DNA from 2 places in the Pelorhabdus sp. sgz311001 genome. Region 2 is predicted to be linked to the other one. Evidence: riboswitches for the same ligand, from Rfam matches in the RefSeq annotation. Region 2 holds a riboswitch; the other holds the start of a gene.
The links. A riboswitch is a leader RNA that binds a small molecule or an ion and turns the genes downstream of it on or off. The one in region 2 is predicted to bind lysine.

Region 1: linked by a shared signal. The riboswitch ahead of AC0MXB_RS11615 (diaminopimelate decarboxylase family protein) and the one ahead of dapB (4-hydroxy-tetrahydrodipicolinate reductase) in region 2 are both predicted to bind lysine.

What each region holds. Positions count from the first base shown of each region.
Region 1 is NZ_JBVXUT010000004.1:121,078-132,158, reverse strand. Features, by position in the region: gene AC0MXB_RS11645 (hydantoinase/oxoprolinase family protein) at 1-979, shown strand, start outside; gene AC0MXB_RS11640 (histone deacetylase family protein) at 972-2,279, shown strand; gene AC0MXB_RS11635 (XTP/dITP diphosphatase) at 2,326-2,931, shown strand; gene AC0MXB_RS11630 (metallophosphoesterase family protein) at 2,943-3,410, shown strand; gene hsp18 (heat shock protein Hsp18) at 3,503-3,946, opposite strand; gene AC0MXB_RS11620 (metal-dependent transcriptional regulator) at 4,223-4,666, shown strand; lysine riboswitch at 4,756-4,926, shown strand; gene AC0MXB_RS11615 (diaminopimelate decarboxylase family protein) at 5,011-6,300, shown strand; gene pap (polyphosphate:AMP phosphotransferase) at 6,608-8,128, shown strand; gene AC0MXB_RS11605 (DUF47 domain-containing protein) at 8,273-8,902, shown strand; gene AC0MXB_RS11600 (anion permease) at 8,895-9,890, shown strand; RNA gene ssrS (6S RNA) at 9,994-10,170, shown strand; gene AC0MXB_RS11590 (rubrerythrin family protein) at 10,297-10,851, opposite strand.
Region 2 is NZ_JBVXUT010000001.1:1,099,412-1,110,492, forward strand. Features, by position in the region: gene AC0MXB_RS05655 (FtsK/SpoIIIE family DNA translocase) at 1-1,597, opposite strand, end outside; gene AC0MXB_RS05660 (YlzJ-like family protein) at 1,697-1,909, opposite strand; gene AC0MXB_RS05665 (ClpP family protease) at 1,906-2,670, opposite strand; gene AC0MXB_RS05670 (ribonuclease J) at 2,819-4,483, opposite strand; gene dapA (4-hydroxy-tetrahydrodipicolinate synthase) at 4,802-5,689, opposite strand; gene dapG (aspartate kinase) at 5,724-6,941, opposite strand; gene AC0MXB_RS05685 (aspartate-semialdehyde dehydrogenase) at 6,952-7,983, opposite strand; gene dapB (4-hydroxy-tetrahydrodipicolinate reductase) at 8,031-8,831, opposite strand; lysine riboswitch at 8,952-9,127, opposite strand; gene AC0MXB_RS05695 (general stress protein) at 9,231-9,935, opposite strand; gene AC0MXB_RS05700 (YlmC/YmxH family sporulation protein) at 10,021-10,275, opposite strand; gene AC0MXB_RS05705 (hypothetical protein) at 10,289-10,597, opposite strand; gene dut (dUTP diphosphatase) at 10,655-11,081, opposite strand, start outside.

The DNA.
Region 1 (11,081 bases), on a different contig from region 2:
TGTGTTTACAGGTCCCTCTGCCAGCGTACTTGGTATTATGGCTTTGGCGCCAGAAGGCGAAGACGCTATTTCGTTAGATATTGGCGGAACCACAACGGATATTGCTTTATGGCGCAAGGGGCAGGCGCTTTTTGCCCAGCGTGGGGCCAAGATAGCAGGTTATGCTACGTCAGTGCGCGCTTTCCGGCTCCGTTCAGTCGGCATCGGCGGCGATAGTTACGTGCGCCGTGAAGCTGGTGAAATGAAAGTCGGCCCTGTGCGTAAGGGACCGCCTATTGCCGTAGGGGGGCATGAGCCAACCTTATCTGATGCCATGATTGCAGCGCAACAGATGGTTTTTGGGAATGAAGCGGCTGCTTGTCAGGCGATTATGAATCTGGCCATTCCCGGTCAGAGTCTTTCGGAAGTGGCTGCTGAGATTATGACTGTTGCCGCTGCGACGATTCAGGAAGCTATCGCGGCAACGATTGCCGAAGAAGAACTGCAGCCTGTTTATACAGTCAATGACTTGATTCATCCTGATCCGTTTACACCGAAGACAATTTTGGGCGTTGGCGGGGCGGCGGCTGGTCTGATTCCTACAGTGGCGCAACAGTTTGATTTACCTTACCTTGTGCCGGAATATGCTGAAATTGCCAATGCCGTTGGAGCCGCTGTTTCTCGGCCGACAATGGCGTTAACGCTTCGCGCCGATACTGCGGCTTCCTATTATACGATTCCTGAACTTATGCGGAAAGAAAAAATTGACAAAAAGAATTTTTCTCTTGCCGATGCGCAAAAAATAGCGAGAGAAGAATTAGCGCGCCAAGCTGCAGCGGCAGGTATGGACGCATCCAACATAGAGGAAGTGTATCAAGAAGAATTCAATATGATTCGAGGCTTTCAGACTGTGGGAAAAATGATTTCCTGCCGAGAACAGATCAAACCGGGCGTTTTGCTTTCTTTGCAACGTCACAAGGAGGCTGGCAGTCATGAATAAACTAGGACTTGTTTTTTTCCCAGCTTTTGATTGGGCCATTACGCCGACTCATCCCGAACGGGAAGAGCGTCTGTTATATACGCGTGATCAAATTGAGGAAGAAGGGCTGCTTGATCTGCCCAATATTATCGAATATCGGCCGGAGCTTGCTACGCTGCGCGATTTAGAGCGCGTTCATATTGGTGTTCCTTCTGTAGCCGCTCATATTAAAGAAGCTCATCTGGTAGCGGCAGGCGGCGCAATTACAGCAGCAAAAGCCGTTTATCAGGGAAAAGTGGATCGCTCCTTTGCTTTGGTACGACCGCCAGGACATCATGCTATGAAAGTGGTTCATGGTACGCGAGGGTTTTGTACTGTTAATATGGAGGCAATTATGATTGCCCATATGCGGCGGCATTTTGGCATTAAACGTGTGGCGATTGTCGATACGGATGTACACCATGGCGACGGAACGCAAGATATTTTTTATCATGATCCTGATACGCTTTTTATTTCATTTCATCAAGACGGTCGCACTCTCTATCCAGGAACAGGCTTCGCAAATGAACTAGGTAGTCCGAGGGCTTTTGGCACGACCATTAATTTACCTTTGCCGCCGGGAACGGATGATGTGGGGCTGCATTATGTGATTGATCAGCTTGTTTTGCCAATGCTGGAGGATTTTCAGCCGGAGCTGATTATCAATTCCGCCGGGCAGGATAATCATTATAGCGATCCTTTGGCAAATATGGCGATTACCGCCCAAGGTTATGCGCGACTGGCTGAAAAGTTAAATGCTCATATTGCGGTACTAGAAGGCGGGTATTCCATTGAAGATGCCCTTCCCTATGTGAATGTTGGGATCATTTTGGCTATGGCCGGTCTTGACTATAGCCGGGTCATCGAACCAGATATTGCTGCCAAACGAGGGCGCTCGGATATGGCTTACCTCAAGAAGTTAGTAGCTGATCAGACGGCGATTTGGCGAGCCAGAGACGAATTAAGAACGGCTGAAATGAATAAATGGGGCGATTTTTTTTCACGGCGTAAAAATATTTATTATGATGACAGCGGCATTCGCGAGCAACAACTAGAAAAGGTACGGCTTTGCCGTCATTGCCGCTCGTTTATGACAATTGCTACAGAAGCTGAGACGAGTTATTATGACAGCCAGAGCGCTTTTGTTGCTGTAGTTGAGGAAGACGCTTGTCCGGCTTGCCGACAAGAAGCCCGTGAAGCCGTTTACAAGGCCAAGCAGGAAGAGCGCTATGAGCATTATTTTATTCAGGATAAGCGCGATGATATATTAGAAGAATTATAGAATTAAAGATGGATGAGACAATAGATACAAAGCGAGGGCGGTTAGTGTGGCAAAACAAGAAATTGTAGTAGCAAGTAAAAATAAGGGAAAGATCAAGGAAATTGCCGAATATTTTTCGCATCTTCCCGTAACAGTCCTCGCACTAGATCAGTGCGGTGATTTTGGCGAAGTAGCAGAAGATGGCGCAACTTTTTTAGCCAATGCCACTAAGAAAGCCGTCGAATATGCCAAACAGACGAAGAAATTCTGTTTGGCTGATGACTCCGGCTTAGAAGTGGATGCGCTGCAATTAGCGCCGGGAGTTTATTCCGCTCGCTATGCCGGCGAGCAGGCCACGGACGCACAAAACAATGAAAAGCTACTTCATGCTTTGAAAGGTGTGCCAGAGGAGGCGAGAACGGGACGGTTTCGCTGCAGCTTGGTACTGGCAGGTCCTGACGGAGAGGTTCTGTTGACAGCAGACGGCGTTTGTGAAGGTCTTATTTTGCAGGCGCCGCAAGGGAGTGGCGGTTTTGGCTACGACCCTCTCTTCTTTGTACCAGAGCTGGGAAAGACGCTTAGTGAAGTGTCCATCGAAGAAAAAAATCAGTTAAGCCATCGCGGTCTGGCTCTTAAAGAAATGGCGCATAAATTGGCGGCGATGTTTCCGTGAAAATAGGAGTCATGAGTGATAGCCACGGCAATCGTCTGGCTATAGAAAAAGCGCTGCAGTATAGCGGCCCTGTTGATATGTGGCTTCATTGCGGCGATTACAGTCAGGATATAGATTTCTTGTTGCAGTGGACTTCTGTGCCGACTGTAGCCGTAGCAGGCAATACCGATGGTTGGACGCAAGCGAAATATGATGAGTTTCTCGAAGTCATGGGCAAGCAGATTTGGTTAACCCATGGTCACCGCTATCATGTGAAGCAGGATTTAACAGAACTTTTTTACTGGGGCACACATTATGAGGCGGATCTTATTTTATTTGGGCATACTCATAGCGCTTTTATGGAAAAAAATGCCGGACGTCTCTATTTGAATCCAGGTAGTGTCGGCTATCCTCATCGCGGCGAGAAAGCTTCTATTGCCGTTGTTGAGATTGCCGGGAATGAGTTGACTGGAAAAATCATAACCTTTGATATGCCGTAAGAAAATAAAGGGCTGGAGAAAACTTAAAGTCAAGTTTTCTCCAGCCCGCTTTTATGAATTGTTGGGACTCGATTGGTTTGAGAGGGACCGCTTTATTTAATGGGAATTTGATGAGACGGAGCTGTAACTTTTTCTTTTTTCGGTAAAATTACGAAGAGAACGCCATTTTTAAATTCGGCGCTAATCTCATTCTCTACCACATTATCAATATAGAAACTTCGTTGAAATTGACCAAACTTTCTTTCGCGACGGACATAGCCATCGTGGTTTTCTTCGACTTTTTCAGCCCGGTTGGCAGCGATTGTCAGATAATGATCTTTGTATTCAAGCTGGATTGCTTCTTTGTCGATACCGGGAAGATCGGCTTCGATCTGATAAGCTTCTGGCGTTTCCTTTAAGTCAACTCGGAAGGAAGTGCCAAATTGATTGAAGGGAGCAAAGAAATCTTCATCAAAGAAGTTGTCAAGGAAATTGCTGAAATAGTCGCCGCGTTTTGTTGGCATTGCTGTTTTTTTGAAAGGAACCATGTCAAACATAAGATCAACCTCCTTAATTGATTGCTTTTTCTTTATGGCTTTAGTATAAACTAAAGGTCAGTAAAAGTCTAATTAGCCAAAAGGTCAAATTTGTTTTTCTCGGATTATTAATGGGAAATATACGAAAATATTTTCTTTTTTCTTGTTTTTTTGCAAGCTATCAACTTCATTTGATTTTACCTTTTCCTTTGACAGTGGTACTATTTCTGCCTATAATAAAGAAATATGTTTAAAGAGAGAATGATTATCAGCTATATAAAGATGGGAGAGAGCTCTGTGAAATTGGCACTGACTCCTAGTATGGAGAATTATTTGGAAACCATTTACGGGCTAGGCCTAGATGGCCAAGAGGTTCGTGTTAAAGATATTGCTGTAAAGATGAAAGTTCGAATGGCCAGCGTAACAGGTGCGTTGCAAAATTTAGCCAAGCACGGCTTGATTTTCTATTTGCCTTATAAGCCGATTCGTCTTACCGAACGTGGCGCCGAGCTGGCATTATGTATTGCCAATCGCCATAAGATTCTTACCAGCTTTTTAAAAGATACGCTGGGCGTGGCTCCCGCTGTTGCCGAAGAAGACGCCTGTCGTCTAGAGCATGTTTTAAGCCGCGAAACCATGGCTGGTTTACTAAATTTTATGGTAGAGCATCATTTTATTAGTGATGGCGAAAAGACATCCATTGACTATTGGGAAGACAAAAAAGGCTCGGATAGCAAATAAATGTAACCTTTCGATGAAAAAATACGGAAAAAGAGTTGACAGTATGAGGTAAAAGAACTTATACTAGGGCCAAAACAATTCAATAATGATGCTATGATAGAGGAGCGGAAAATGAAGAGTATGCTTTTGAGCGGGCCGGCGATGACGGAGCAGAAAGGCATTTCCGCCGAAGTGAAAATCCCTGGCTGGGGTTTTTGCTGGTTTGGCTTTGAAGAGGAGTCAAACTGTCATCCAAGACCGGATGGAGTGCTATCTTGCAAAGCTTAAGTTTATACTAGGCGGTTGCGGGGAGTTCTCAGCGACCGCTATATTATTTTGGGTATATCCCGCTAGGAGGATCATTCATGTCAGAAAAAACACTGCCCTTTTCTCGCGAACAACTAGAAGCGATTGTAAATCAGTATCCTACGCCTTTTCACATTTATGATGAAGCGGCGATTCGCGCCAATGTACGTCGATTTTTACAGGCCTTTTCCTGGGCCCCAGCTTTTAAAGAATACTTTGCCGTCAAAGCGGCGCCGAATCCCCATATTATGGCTCTTTTAAAAGAAGAAGGCGTTGGCGCCGACTGCAGCTCTATGGCTGAGCTTGTTTTATCAGAACGCGTTGGTTTATCAGGCGAAGACATTATTTTCACCTCTAATGATACGCCGCCGGCGGAATTTCGCAAAGCTCGTGAACTTGGCGCTATTATTAATCTTGATGATATTACTCATATTGACTTTTTAGAAAAAGTAGCATCAATTCCTGAAATCATTTGTTTTCGTTACAATCCGGGACCGCTTATGGAAAGCGGCGGTAATACCATTATCGGTTATCCCGAAGAAGCGAAATATGGCTTGACGAAAGAACAGCTGTTTACAGCCTATAAACGCATGCAGGAAAAAGGCGTAAAACGGTTTGGCCTTCATACGATGGTTTGCTCAAATGAATTAGATCCGTCTGGCTTGATTGGTACAGCGAATATGATGTTTGACTTAGCTGTCGAACTAAAAGAAAAATTGGGCATTTCCCTTGAGTTTGTTAATTTAGGCGGCGGTGTCGGGATTCCTTATAAACCGGAACAGCAGGCGATCGATTTAGAATATTTAGGCCAGGAAGTGAAAAAGGCTTATGAAGCTAAAATCGTAGCGAACGGCTTAGCACCATTAAAGATTGCTATGGAGTGCGGTCGTATGATCACAGGTCCTTATGGCTACTTAGTGACAACAGCGATTCATAAAAAGGAAATTTACAAAAATTATATTGGCTTAGATGCTTGCATGGCCAACTTGATGCGTCCGGCTCTGTACGGTTCTTACCATCATATTACTGTCGTTGGCAAAGAAACAGCTCCGCTTGACCACATCTATGACGTAACAGGCTCATTATGTGAGAATAATGATAAATTTGCTATTGACCGAGCTTTACCCAAAATTGATATTGGCGATTTACTCGTTCTTCATGATGCTGGTGCACATGGCCATGCTATGGGCTTCAATTATAATGGAAAACTTCGTTCCGCTGAGCTTTTGTTACAGCCAAATGGCGCAGTCAAAATGATTCGCCGAGCAGAAACACTTGATGATTATTTTGCAACACTTGATTTAGAGGCTCCTTCTGTGCAGCAGACAGCTGCTGCAACGGTAAAATAAATTTTTTAACAGACAAAATGAAAGAACAAGCAAAAAGAAGGATTCTTTTTAGCTTGTTCTTTTTTCTTTACCAATATTCGCTAGAATGTTACAGTATAAGTAGTGGACTTTGGCAGAGCAAGAAAATAACCGCTCATTGAGCGGTTAGATCGCTGTACCTGCATAAAGTCAAGTCAGCTTTGTTTAAAATTCAATAGCACTTACATTTGTAGTATATGCGAAAATAAGCATTATGATGTTGCCAAATGATTAAATTTTTGTTAATTTGCGGACTAGACCCAAAACAGAAATAAGGCGGTGTAACTTCGTGCTGGAAAAAGTAGACTTGAAAAAAAAGCTAGACAAAGATACGTATCGTAAGGTTGTTTCTGAACTAAGAAAAAAAGTCGGTCTGCTGCAACGGCAGGCTCGAGATTTACAGATTCCGGTTATTCTCGTTTTTGAGGGCTGGAAAGCCGCAGGCAAAGGAACCTTAGTTAACGAATTGCTGCAAGCGCTTGATCCCCGGGGCTTTCAAGTTTTTGCAATTCATGAGCCAAGCGCCGAAGAGGCGGCGCGATCTTATTTCTGGCGGTTTTGGACGAAAATTCCGCCGAAAGGACGCATTGCGATCTTTGACCGCAGTTGGTACCGCCGTGTTTTAGTAGAAAAAGTTACGCAAACAGCAACAGCAGAGCAAGTAGCGAATGCCTATCAAGAGATACCTTCTTTTGAACGGCAGCTTGTAGCTGAGGGCGCTGTTATGATCAAACTTTTTTTGCATATAAGTCGTAAAGAGCAAAAAGAAAGGCTCGAAAAGCTAGCGAGCGATCCTGCTTCAGCCTGGCGGGTTACCGCAGAAGATTGGGAGCATCATAATGCTTATGAAAACTACTTGCAAGCTGTGGAAGTCATGCTGGAAAAAACGGATACAGATGCGGCGCCTTGGCTGATTGTCGAGGCAACTGACAAGCGGTTTGCTACTGTGAAAATTTTGACAGCTTTTGCGCAAGCGTTGGAAGAAAAAATTGACTTGATTCGACGCGAGCAGGAACAGAAAGCGAGTGTTTTGTCGGATACTCTACCTACTGTTGATCCCTTATTTACGGCAGCACAGTTTGATCAAAAACTGTTGAAAAGCTCTATGTTGAACGAAGTGGATCTGTCTTTAACGATCGATGAGGCGACGTATCAGGAAAAACTTAAGAAGTATCAGGAAAGAATTCGTGAAATTGAATATACTATCTATACGAAAAAAATGCCGGTACTTATTGTTTTTGAAGGCTGGGATGCCGCCGGTAAAGGCGGGGCGATTCGCCGCTTGACGCAACATATGGACCCGCGGGGCTATACGGTTGTGCCGATTGCCGCCCCAAATGATGAAGAAAAAAGCCATCATTATTTGTGGCGATTTTGGCGAAGCATGCCCAAGCAGGGGCATATTGCCATTTTTGATCGTAGCTGGTACGGTCGGGTCATGGTTGAACGTGTGGAAGGGTTTTGCCGTGAGGAAGAGTGGCGCCGGGCCTATCGGGAAATCAATGAAATGGAAGAGCAATGGGCTCATTTTGGCGCTCCCATCATTAAATTTTGGCTTCATATCAGTAAGGAAGAACAAAAGCGCCGCTTTGAAGAACGGCAGTCGACGCCAGAGAAGGAATGGAAGATTACTGGTGAGGATTGGCGTAATCGTGAAAAGTGGGAACAGTATGAAACGGCAGTTGATGAAATGTTTTTCCGTACAAGCACTTCCTATGCTCCCTGGACCATTGTTGAAGCCGAATCAAAGCCTTATGCTAGGATTAAAGTCTTAAAAACTGTTTTAGAGACAATTGAAAACAAATTATGACATGGGAAAACAAAATAAGCTATTTTTAAAATTTACAGAATAATTTTTCTTTAAAAAAGAGCGTTGATAAGGTAAAAAACCTATTCGACAAGAGGAAAAAGCTAAGCTATAATCAAAGAGGTTGTACGATTAGGAGGGACAAGTATGGGATTTCGACTGAAGCCGAGAGACGGGAATTTTTATGAATATATTGCCGAGTTAACTGTGCTTGTGCGGCAAAGCGCCGATATGTTGCTTGAGGCAATGAGTCATCCGGAACAATTAGCTGATTTATTCAGTAAAGTGGATGATTTGGAAAAACAGGCCGATAAAGTGACGGATAAAATTGTCGGACGTCTAAATGATACGTTTATTACACCGCTTGACCGAGAAGATATTTATGCCTTGGCGCAAAAAATCGACGATGTCATTGATGGTGTCCAAGGAATTGCCGAACGAATGACTCTTTATAATGTAAACAGTGCTTCCGAAGGTGCGTTGCTTTTAGCGGCTCTCGTAGCGAAAAGCGCGAAGCAAATGGAGCGGGCCTGCTCTTATCTGCCGGATCTAAAGGAAAAGCGGCTAAAAATTGAAGCGCGCTGCGGTCGCATTATTGAACATGAATCCGAAGGCGATCGATTATATCGACAGGAAATGGCCAAACTATTCCGCGAATGTAAGGACCCTATCGAAATCATCAAGTGGAAAGAGATACTCATGCTTATGGAAGACGCTCTTGATGATTGTGAAGATGTAGCCGCCTTACTTAAGGGAGTTTTGTTGAAATATGCCTGATTTATCGATTGTTTATGTAGTTGTCTTTTTCGCATTAGCCTTTGATTATATTAATGGGTTTCATGATACGGCGAATGCGATCGCGACGTCCGTTTCGACGCGAGCCTTGAAACCCAATCATGCCATTATTATGGCAACGATTTTAAATTTTTCCGGAGCGCTGTTTAGTACTGGCGTAGCCAAGACTATTGGCGGCGACCTTGTTCGTTCAGCTGACCTAATCAATCAACCTATGATTGTGGCGGCCCTAATTGGCGCCATTGGCTGGAATTTAATTACATGGTGGTACGGTATACCTAGCAGCTCTTCTCATGCTTTAATTGGCGGTGTCATTGGCACTGTCGCTTTAAATAGCGGTTGGGATGCTTTGAATGCTGTAGGGATTTTCAAAATTGTTTTATCTTTAATTTTATCGCCAGTGATAGCTCTTATTTTTGGTTATTTTATTATGATTATCCTGTTGTGGCTTTTTGGCCGCTTTGCTCCATCAGAACTGAATCATCGCTTTAAAAAGATGCAGTTACTATCGGCTGCTTTAATGGCTTTTTCTCATGGTTCCAATGATGCGCAAAAATCCATGGGGATTATTACACTAGCCTTACTTAGTGCCGGATATATTCCAACCCTGGATGTACCGACATGGGTTAAGTTTTCTTGTGCCGCAGCCATGGGGATGGGAACAGCGGTTGGCGGCTGGAAAATTATTAAAACCATGGGCGGGCGTATTTTCAAACTGGAACCGATTAACGGTTTTGCTGCTGATTTGAACTCGGCTATTGTAATCTTCTCTGCTACATTGCTTCATTTGCCTGTAAGTACGACCCATGTAGTAGCTGGTTCAATTATGGGGGTTGGCAGCGCGAAACGAGTGAGCGCTGTTCGTTGGGGCGTTGCCAGACAAATGCTTACAGCTTGGGTTCTTACGATTCCGTTGAGTGCTGTAACGAGTGCCTTGATTTACCAAGTTGTAATGATTATGTGGCCTTAATCTATTCGATTTTCTTATTTTGTTTAAAATGCAGAAAAATTCTGTTTATGGGTTTATATACCTATTGCAATTCTTTTCTGATCATGATACTATATCATCAATAGATCTCCTGTGATGTGCGTTAACTTCCTATATGTTCAACCTATGCAATATGTTCGGGATTCCGGTGTTAAAGAAAATGTTAAGCCCTCGTGGAAGGGACAACAAACACTTTAGTCAGGATGCCCACCTGCGAAGAGCGGGCTTTGAACATATGGAAGGACGGTATTACGGGTTCTTATTAAAGAAAGAGCAGAGACGAAAGTCTCTGCTTTTTCCTTTTCTCATTTTATATAAGGTTCAAAGCCAAACAGGTCGTCTCATTCAATTAGAACGAGGCGGCCTGTTTTTTTCTATTTATTCGCTGCTAGAAACTCTTATAAACTTTTTTAGCAGCGCCGCACACGGGACAGTGATCAGGAACTTCATCTAGGATGGTGTGGCCGCAGATCGGACAAACATAGACAGCGTCAAATTTCATATCTTTGCCTTTTTCAGCCAGTGTTTGAGCATCTTGGAATAATTTAGCATGAATTTTTTCTGCTTCTAGGGCATAATGAAAGGATTTTTCAGCGCCGCTTTCGCTTTGAAAGTGAGCTGCTTCTAAGTAAACCGGATACATTTGTTCGACTTCATGGAGTTCGCCGGCAATTGCGCCTTTGAGATTTTCGCTTGTTTTGCCTACGCCGAAAGCTGCACCTGCTGTTACTGCGGCATCGCCTGTTAAGTTACCCATTTCATGAAAATGATTGCTGGCATGTACTTGTTCCGCATAGGCAATGCCTTCGAATAAGCGGGCAATGTGGGGAAGCTTTTCTTTTTTAGCAATCTCGCCCCAAATGAGATACCTCATATGGGCCATACTTTCGCCGCCATAAGCAGAGTGGAGAAAATCAGCAGTCATTGCATTTTTTACAGCCATTTATAAATCCCCTTTACTAAATATTTTCTTCCTCTTCATTATATACGAAAGTTTTTTCTATTATCCTGCTGCACGAACGTTCTTGTCATAAAAAGAAGATATTATCCTGAAAAAGAAATCACAGGAAAAGTTGCCAAAACATACTGATATAAAAAAAGATGAAAAAGTATATAACTTTTTCAATTAAATTGATATAATACAAGCTGACTGTATAGTCAATTTAAGGAGGG
Region 2 (11,081 bases):
TAAGCGGTAATTTCTCTTCTGGTGTTATTTCATTATAACGGCTAATATCGCGTACGGAAGCTGCTGCAAACAGCGCATAACGCCGTTCCATTTCACGTACTGCCCAACGCAAAGCCGATGCTGCTTTTTTGGCATCCGTTACAACAGGTGTCAATAAATGAGGAATTCCATTATAATTCGATAGTTCGACCACTTTGGGATCAATTAAGATAAATTTAGCTTCTTCTGGTTTCGCCTTAAATAAAATGCTTGTAATCAGCGTATTAATGCAAACGCTCTTTCCCGAACCAGTAGCGCCTGCTACAAGCAAATGAGGCATTTTAGCTAAATCAGCAATAATGGTCTGTCCGGCAATATCTTTTCCTAAAGCTACAGAAAGATAGGATTTAGCTTGTTGAAAAGCGTCACTCTCTAGAACTTCCCGATGGGGTACACTAGCTACTTCTTTATTAGGAACTTCAATGCCAATTGCTGCTTTACCGGGAATTGGCGCCTCAATACGTACGCCAGGCGCAGCTAATTTCAAGGCAATATCATCAGCAAGATTGACTATTTTACTCACTTTTACCCCTGCGGCAGGCTCTAGTTCATAGCGCGTCACAGCTGGCCCTTGACAAGTATGAGTAATCTTAGCACTTACATGAAAGCTTGCCAAAGTAGACTCTAAAATATGGGCATTTTCCATAATCTCTTTAGCGGTTTTGTTAGATTTTTGCCGCACAGGTTTTTTCAGCATCGATAAGGGCGGCAGGCGATAAGGCAGAATCGTTTCGCCATTTTCTGCTTTCAGCGGCACTTGAAGTTCAGCCGATTCCTTATTTTCTTCACCAACCTTAGCAGACGAAAGACAAGCGACATCTTCTGGCGCTGTTTCATTTTCTTCTAACAAAGGCTTTTCCCTGTCATAAAAACTGTTTTTTTGCATATCATGAGACAAAAAGTCATCTTTTACTACTTTTTTTTCCCTCTCTTGATTATAAAAAGCATTTGATGACTTGGCAATAGGTTCCTCGTCACCTATTTCGTCATCTTGCTGGCGCCGTCGCTCCTCTAACGCACAAGCTAAGCTTTCCTTAGCCTGCAACAAGCCTTCGTCCGCCTTATCTTTTGCCTTGATTAGCGTTTCACCTAACGACCAATTCGTTGCCACCATTAAAGCACCAATCACCGCAGCAGTTAACAAAACAAAAGTCCCATAAAAACCAAACAGCTTGCGCAAGCCAAACACAATGAGCCCGCCAGATAATCCGCCGCCATTAATAAGGCTCTCGGGATAAATTTCTTGATTTAAGGGCGTTAACCAGTGATGATATAGCGCTAAAAAAAATAAAAAAAGCAAAACAAGGGCGACAAATTTAAGCGAAAAACTGATGCCTCGCCGCATCCAGACATAACGCGAACCAATAATTATGATAACAAGCGGAACTACTAACGCACCAATACCAAAAGCATAATGCAGCACTTTCGCCGTCAGTAAACCAACAGCGCCTGTACTGAGATCAAGTAAACTAATCATTGAAATAAGGCCAAGTGCTACAAGAAAAATACCCCATAATTCGTATTTAAACTCGGAGGATACTCCCGAGAAAAAGTTCAACAATGCAACCACCTCTGAGGAAATTTTCTACATTTGCCTAAGAAAACCTTTTTTTCCAAATAGACTCAAAACAAAGCCGCAAAAAAACGCTCTCTAAAGTTAAGAGCGTTTGGTAAGAATGCGCCCTGGTTGCAATTCAGGTCGCAAATAATCAGCGGGATCGGTCGATAAAAGCCGAACAAGACGATACTTACTGACAGAAAGCTCTTCAGCGAAAATGTTGCAGCCTAAATAACGCATCTGCTTATAGCCATGCTCTGGATTTGCTTCAGGAAATACAGCTTCCGGCGGCATTATTGTCCAAAGAATCATGATAAGAGCGTTCCTTTGGCTATCTTCTTGTATTCAATCAGTTGCTGTAATTTTTGCATAGCCTGAGAAACGCCGCCAATTTCGCCAATTAGGCCATAATTTACAGCATCTCTGCCGCCGACTGATGTGCCGATATCTCGCGACAAATCACCAATTTTGTAAAGCAGTTCTTTCCATTTTTCTTCAGCAATATGTGAATGAGAAACAACAAATTTATTGACTCTTTCTTGCATTTTCTCCAAATAGTCAAAAGAACTTTGCGCACCAATTACTAGCCCTGTTAGGCGGATTGGATGAATCGTCATTGTAGCACTTTCGACAATAAAAGAATGAGTTGCCGAAACAGCAATTGGTACGCCAATACTATGTCCGCCGCCCAAGACAATGGATACGGAGGGCTTAGACATACTGGCAATCATTTCGGCAATGGCTAAACCTGCTTCTACATCGCCGCCAACCGTGTTCAAAAGCAGCATAAACCCTTCAATATCGGGATTTTGTTCAATAGCTACAAGCTGGGGCATCACATGCTCATACTTTGTTGTTTTATTATTAGGCGGTAAAATCATATGTCCTTCAATCTGGCCAATAATCGTCATCACATGCAAATTACTTTTTGCTGTAGGAATTTCTGTTGTACCAAGGTCCTCTAAAGCTTCAGCAGACGGCGATTTAGCTAGCGATGTTTTTGACTTTTCTTGCTGTGGCACATTCGTTTTATCAGGACTTGGGGCAACAACTGGGTTGTCATCATGAATCACAAGTACATCCCTCCATTGATACAATACTTTTCTATTGCTAGTATTGACCATAGAGCCCATGATTCATACGTTGCTTTCGCCTAAGCGCAAAAGATGATCCGCCTAATAAGGCGGATCATCAAAAACCAGTATTTAATTTCCAGTTAAATTACACTTCCATGATAATTGGCAAAATCATCGGACGGCGCCGCGTACGTTCATACAGATATTTCCCTAACGTATCCCGTACAGTTGATTTAATTGCCGCCCACTCAGTTACACCATTACCACTACACTTTTCGAGGGCTTGCTCTACGCGCGTACGCGCTTCATCCATAAGCTGTTCTGACTCTCTTACATAAACAAAGCCACGCGAAACAATATCAGGTCCGGCTACAACACAGCCTTTTTGTTTGTCCATTGTAACCACAACAATCAAAATGCCATCTTGTGATAATTGACGACGATCGCGCAATACAATATTGCCGACATCACCGACACCTAAGCCATCAACAAGTACTTTACCTGCTGTGACTTTACCATTAATCTGGGCCTTATCCTGACTAATTTCTAAAACTTGGCCGTTTTCGCCAACAAGAATATTCTGTTTTTCCATACCAAGTTCTTGCGCTAATTTGGCATGTTTAATTAAATGCCGGTACTCGCCGTGAACAGGAATGAAAAATTTGGGACGAATTAAATTATGAATCATCTTTAATTCTTCTTGACTAGCGTGTCCTGATACGTGAATACCCGAATTTTTATCATAAATCACTTCTGCCCCTTGCTTAAACAAGAAGTCAATCGTTCTAGCAACAGATTTTTCATTCCCAGGAATGGGTGTTGCCGAGATAATCACTGTGTCCCCTGGTACAATATCAACCTTTTTATGATCAGACATAGCCATACGCGTTAAAGCGGACATCGGCTCGCCTTGACTGCCTGTTGTCAAAATAACTACACCTGAAGCGGGATAATTATTAATTTCATCAATATCAATAAGAATCCCTTCGGGAATGTTCATATAACCAAGTTCCATAGCAATATTCACTACATTGACCATGCTGCGGCCAATAATAGCCACCTTGCGCTTATACTTGCAGGCCATGTCAATCGCCTGTTGCAAACGATGAATATTGGAAGAAAAAGTTGCAATAATAATGCGTTCTCTGGCATTGCGGAATGTTTCATCAAAAGCAATACCGACTGAACTCTCGCTTTTGGTATAACCAGGTCTTTCTGCATTCGTACTGTCAGCTAACAGTGCAAGAACGCCTTGGTCGCCTAGTTCTGCAAAACGGTGAAAATCAGTTACTTTACCGTCTACGGGAGTTTGATCGAGCTTGAAATCGCCGGTATGGACAATCGTACCAAGCGGCGTTTTTATGGACAAAGAAACAGCATCGGCAATGCTGTGACTTACACGAATAAAACCAACTTTAAAAATTCCCAACTGAATTTGATCTCCCGGCTGAACCGGAACAAGATTGGCTGTCGAAACATTATTTTCTTTCAAGCGACCTTGCAAAATTCCCAGAGTCAGTCGCGTACCATAAACAGGTACATTCAGTTGCTTCAATACGTAGGGCAACGCCCCAATATGGTCTTCATGGCCATGAGTTAAAACAATTGCTTTAATCATGTCACGATTTTCAATCAAATAAGAAATATCAGGAATGACAAGATCAATCCCTAACATGTCATCTTCAGGAAACATTAGGCCGGAATCAATAACAAGTATCTCATCGCCATAACGAACGACAGTCATATTTTTTCCGATTTCGCCTAAGCCGCCCAAAGGAATAATCTGAATTTTCTGCGGTATTTTAGCCAATAAAATATACACCTCCAAAAAAACAAGTAGATTCAATTACCATAAAAGCAAGCATAGTAAAATTGCCGATTTATTTGTCCGCTCTCTCATCGGTAAAAGCCGTTCATTTACTTACAAAAAACTACTGCCGAACAATTCTTCCAGATTTATTATACACTATTTACATGTTAGCAACAAGCAAAACTTATAATTGCAACTTTATTATATACGGATTTAGATAAAGTAATACAAATGTAACACAAAGTAATACAAAAGGCTTGCCACAACAAGTAGCAAGCCTATCTGCAGTCTTTTTTCTTTTAACTTTTTAACGATAATTTATAGAGATAGCGACTGAGCCAGCTTCACGGTTGCCGCAATTTGAAGCCGCTCCTGTTCTGTTGCTGCGATCAGCGGCAACCGTAGCGGCCCTACCGCAAGGCCTAACATGGACACAGCTGTTTTAACAGGAATCGGATTTGTTGTGATGAAGAGTCCTTTATAAATGGCTAAGAGAGCCTGATGTAATTTAGCGGCACGTTTCGTATCGCCTGCCAAGAAAGACTGTATCATGCTCTGCATGGGCTTTCCGGCAATATGCGCAGCTACGCTGATTACGCCATGAGCGCCGACAGCTAAGCCTGGTAAAGCTAATGAATCATCACCGCTGTAGACTAAAAAGTCCTCAGGCGTATTGCTGACAACCTCAGCAAACTGATCAAGATTGCCGCTCGATTCTTTGACAGCTACGATATTTTTTATTTCACTAAGACGAATAATCGTACTAGGCAAGATATTGGAAGCGGTTCGGCCTGGCACATTATATATAACAATCGGCAAAGTCGTTGCATTTGCTACTGCTTTAAAGTGCTGATAAAACCCTTCTTGCGGTGGTTTATTATAATAAGGGCCTACTACCAAAGCGCCATGTACGCCTACTGCTTCAGCGGCCTGCGTCATATCGATGGTAGATTGCGTATCGTTCGTTCCAGTACCAGCAATAACGGTCGCTTTATCGCCTACTGCGGCCAGTACTGTTTTAAAAAGTTCAATTTTCTCTTGTTTCGTCATTGTAGCAGCTTCGCCAGTACTGCCAGCAACAACGAGTCCGTCTGATCCGTTACTGACAAGATACTGAGCCAATTGACTCGCGGCTTCATAATTGACCGAGCCATTGTCATGAAAAGGCGTGACCATAGCTGTTAATATTCGGCCAAAAGAATTCATGTAATTTCCTCCTCAGATAAAAAGCGTCTGCCTGTTAGGCCAGGCCAAACCGTTCATGAAGCGCTAAGAGTGCAGCTTTTACATCATCTTGCCGCACTAGTGCTGAAATGGAGGTGTGCGAATCTACTGTTTGCAAAATTTCGATTCGGCTTGTTGTCAAGGCATCAACGAAATTCGCCATAACCCCAGGAACTTCGCGCATACCGCCGCCAACTACAGAAACCTTAGCACAATCAGCTAAAATTTCTGGAGAAAAGTCAAGGTCTTTTAGCTTGGTCTGCGCAAGCGGAATATATTCCTGTTTTACTGTAAACATAATTTGCCCAGGATGAACATTAATCAGATCAACGCTAATATTGTTTTCCGCCATAGCCCGAAAAACCTGAGATGCTGCTTCATGGGACGCTGTCGAGTTTACATCAATCTTAACCTGAGCGATCGAACCAAGATAAGCAACACCGGTAGCCACTCGATCAGACACGGCAGAACCTTCACCAGTTTCTGCCGCTAATGTTGTAATGAGCGTACCAGGAGCGTCACTGAAAGTTGACTTTACAACAAGCGGGATATTTTTCTGCATAGCAATTTCTACCGCTCGTGGATGAATCACTTTCGCACCTTGATGCGCCATTTGACAAATTTCACCGTAACTCACACAGTCAAGAATCCGGGCATTCGTAACCATCCGTGGATCAGCTGTCATAATTCCGTCTACATCTGTATAAATTTCTACGCGCTCTGCCTCTAAGGCGGCGCCAAGCGCAGCGCCTGTCGTATCACTGCCGCCCCGCCCTAGAGTGGTAAATTCACCATTTTTTGTGACGCCTTGAAAACCACAAACCACAGGAATTTTACCGGCCTTAAGCAATCGTAGCAAAGGAGCTGTATCAATTTTTAGAATGCGTGCGTTGGTAAATTGATCATCTGTAATAATGCCGGCTTGACCGCCTGTCAGCATTACGCTAGCCACATCGGCAACTTGCAGCGTTGCTGCCATAACGGAAGCAGAAATCATTTCACCGCAGTAAAGCAGTGAATCCACTTCTCGCTTTGCTACTTTAGGATTGGCTTCGTTAAGGACTGATAACAGCGTATCTGTCGCATAAGGAGCGCCTTTCCGCCCCATGGCTGATACAACAACTACTGGTGCATACCCTTCAGCCATAGCTTCTTTTACTTTTTTAACAACCCGTTGGCGTGCCTCTGGCGTAGCCACAGAAGTCCCGCCAAATTTCTGAACAAGTATCCGCATTTACGACACCTCAAACTAATTCTTCTTGAATCATATACTCGGCAATTTGGAGCGCGTTCAGTGCGGCGCCTTTTCGAATCTGGTCGCCTGTTACCCAAAGATTCAAACCGTATTGTACCGACTTATCAGGACGAATTCGTCCGACAAAAACATCATCTTTATCAGAAGTAAACAGCGGCATAGGATAGATCTGCTGCGCTGGATCGTCTTCTACAATTACGCCTGGGAAAGCTGCCAAAACCTCTTTAGCTGCCTCGACAGAAAGCGGCCCTTCAAGTTCCAGATTAATGGATTCAGAATGGCTGCGATATACAGGAACGCGTACCGTTGTTGCCGTTATACCTATAGTATAGTCATTTAAGATCTTATGTGTTTCATGTACCATTTTCATTTCTTCTTTGGTATAGCCGTCTTCCACAAAAACATCAATCTGTGGCAGTAAATTAAAAGCAATCTGGTAATGCTTTGGTAAGGAAGCGCTAGGCAAAATATTCGCTTCAACCGAACGATGATTCATGACAGCTTCCACCTGATTCGTTAATTCTTCGATGCCTTCTTTACCAGCACCAGATACGGCTTGATAGGTAGAAACAACAATCCGTTTAATTTTCACGCGGTCATAAATTGGTTTTAAAGCCATAAGCATGATGATCGTTGAGCAATTCGGATTGGCAATAATACCTTTATGTTCTTTAATCGCTTCAGGATTCACTTCCGGCACAATTAAAGGAACCTCAGGATCCATACGGAAAGCGCTGGAATTGTCAATCACAACGGCACCGCTTTTTACCGCAGCAGGCGCAAAAGTTTTGCTGGCTGAACCACCGGCAAAAAGAGCAATATCAATCCCTTTAAAGGAATCTTCCGTTGCTTCTTCCACAATATAAGTTTTCCCCATAAAATCAATTTTCGTACCGGCTGAACGTTTGGAGGCCAACAATTTTAAATCATTAAAAGGAAATTTCCGTTCTTCAATCAGCGTTAAAAACTCTTTGCCAACAGCACCTGTAGCTCCTAAAATAGCAACATTTGGTTTTTTCATCATATCCACACTCCAACTCATAAAAATTTAGAATCATTTGATAAGAATTAGTCCAAAATATTTTCTAAGCCAAAAGTTAAGCCAGATGTAGTAAGCACTTTCTTACAAGCCAACGTAACGCCAGGCATAAAAGACTCGCGTGAAATACTATCGTGGCGCAGCGTCAAGGTTTGCCCTAAACCACCGAAAATAACTTCCTGATGAGCTACATAGCCTGGCAAGCGAACACTGTGCAACGGAATTCCCGCAAGCTGACCGCCGCGGCTACCAGGAATTTTCTCTACCTCATTGGGATGACCTTGTTTCATTTCTCCTCTGACTTCAGCAATCAGCTCAGCAGTGCGAAGCGCTGTACCTGAAGGAGCATCCAGTTTCTGATCATGGTGTAGTTCAATAATTTCTACATGAGGCATATATTTCGCCGCCTGCACCGAAAGCTTCATAAGTAAAATGGCGCCAATCGCAAAGTTTGGTGCTATCAAAGCATTCACACCTGTTTTTTGGCAAAGCGCGCGTACTTCCTGTACATCATCAGTAGAAAATCCGGTTGTCCCAACAACAGGTGCAACCCCATTATTCAAAGCCAAACGAATATTGGGCATCACGGCGTCAGGGTTCGTAAAATCAACCATAACGGAAGCTTTTCCTTGCTGCAAAGCTTCGGCTAAATCGGCAACAATGGGGACATTGAGCTTTCCTAAACCTACAATTTCACCAATATCTTTGCCTGCATGATGTTTATCGACTGCTCCGACCAATTCCAAAGATTCATCTCTCACAACAGCCTTTACAACCTCTTGGCCCATGCGGCCGCAAGCGCCGCTGACTAATACGGTAATCTTCTCCATGATGAAACCTCCTAAAATAAAATCAAAATAAAAACAGCCGGCTTTCAATTCACCGGCTGATAATTCTAGAAGCGCATAGAAGTAAAAAGTAAATTCCTTCAAAGGTTTTCTTCTTACATCAAATGAGATAGCGCTCCACCAAGCTTATCATTGGTGACAGTCTTATACCTATTTGGCACAAAACCAGTATAATAACCTAGCAGTTACTTATACTTCGGCAGTTAACCCTTTTCTTCCAGATCATCAACGCTACTCTTCCTGAAAGTACTCTTGTTACCTGCACCTCTATATCATAAAGATTCACAAATATGAAATTAGTAACAGTTTACACCATTCTCCTAATAGCTGTCAATGAAAATTACCAACTTTTTTGTCTTTATCAAATTTATTAACAGCGTATCACGATTGACCAATCGCGTGAGTATTCACCTCACTAGCCCCATTTTGTGTAAAAATCGAGCTTGCTTGTGATATTTTAGTTCCCGTAGTACGAACCATAGCCAAAATTTTCCCTTGCGTAATCTTTTCTTCATAATCTTTGCTGGCTTCTGCCGGAATACCATAATCAATTAAACCGCCAGCAATCCCGCCAGCTACAGCACCACTTAGAGCTGCCGCAATCGGACCGGCAGCGGCAATCGGACCAATACCGGGAATTGCCAAGGCGCCTGCGCCAACTAGCAACCCGCCAATGCCGCCAAGCGTACCGCCAGCCAAAGCCCCGTCCGTTACATCGTCATTATAAAAATCAGTCGATTCGGCGCCTTCGGCTTGCTGTTTAGCCACAATGTTAATTTCTTCTGTCGTAAATCCTTGCTGACGAAGCTGATTTACAGCCTGTTCTGCCTGGTTTTTCTGTTCAAATGAAGCAACAACCATCGTTACAGAACTGCCTGCTCCCATAGAGCCGCTTACTTGATTTCCCGATTGTGAAGATTTCGCATTAGAAACTTCTGTAGCAAGGGGCGCGCCAGATTCTATCTGACTTGGCTGATTCATAGCTCCCAGCGTAGTCGTTGACCCCGGGCGAACTGTTTGCGACAACGAAGCGTCATAAGCAGACGTAACAGTCCCCGTTTGTGAAGTATCAGTACCTTCTCTCATGTATTTCCCTCCTTAAAATGACAATAAACAAGAATGACTCTTCTTATATTGTCTCTTAAAGCAAGAGAAATATACAAAAGCAAAATTATTCGATTGCTTTCGATGAGCGTCCGTCAACTAAGATAAAATCCTGGCCAATTCGTTTAATCGTCGGCCAAGGAATCGCAGCAATTTTTTCTGAGCGGAAAAATTGCCAAAAGTCGCCATACCGTGGTAGCAGCATAGACTGAATTCTTCCTGTTGCTTCATCAAAACAAAGCTCACATTCATCAACTACGCCAAGACGTGACCCATCAGCAAGGTTAATGACTTCTTTGCCTTTCATTTCCCATAAGCGCATGCAGTCCACCTTCTCATTCTTTAGTAAAGAATATCCCCCATAAGGGCTGTAGTAAAGTGACAAGGAGCGAGAAAAAAGCGAGAGGGTCAAAGCTTAGTCCATAAATAAATAACACTTCCGGGACAGCAATTTTCAAAAAAGCCGCAGCCATAATCAGCGATAAATAAATTCCCCCTGCCGTTGCCACCAGATCTGTCAATGCCATTGATAACGGTGAAACAGCTGTTTTAAGGGCTGGGCTTTGGCGAATTCGCTTCAGTCGCCATTTGAGCGAAAAGAAAAAGCTAAGGCCCAAACAAGCAAGTAAAAATAATTCGGCCATAATCAGCCTCCTCTTTTTACTAGCTTATGCCAAAGCTTTTCCTTTAAGAAGAAAAATTTACTTGCCAGTACTGCCAAAGCCACCTTGGCGCTCTGCTGGCGTTTCATCTTGATCTACCGTGAGATAAGAATAAAAAATCCCCTGAGCTAGACGCATGCCAGGAACTATTTCAAAAGGCTCTTTGCTAAGATTTAGTAAAGCCAACATAATATGGCCCTCATTGTCTGGATTATCATAATAGTCAGCGTCAATAATTCCTTGCCCATTGGCAAGACAAATTCCAGATTTTACAGCTAAAGAAGATCGTATATGAATACCAAGATATTCATTAGACTGCATATACGCCTTTAAGCCAGTCGGTACAAGCGTTACCGTCTGTGGCATTAGAGTAAGTGTACTCACAGCGGCAATATCATAGCCAGCGCTAAAGCGAGTACTTCGCTTCGGCAAAGCAAAACCAGCTGTTTCATATTGTTTTACCCAA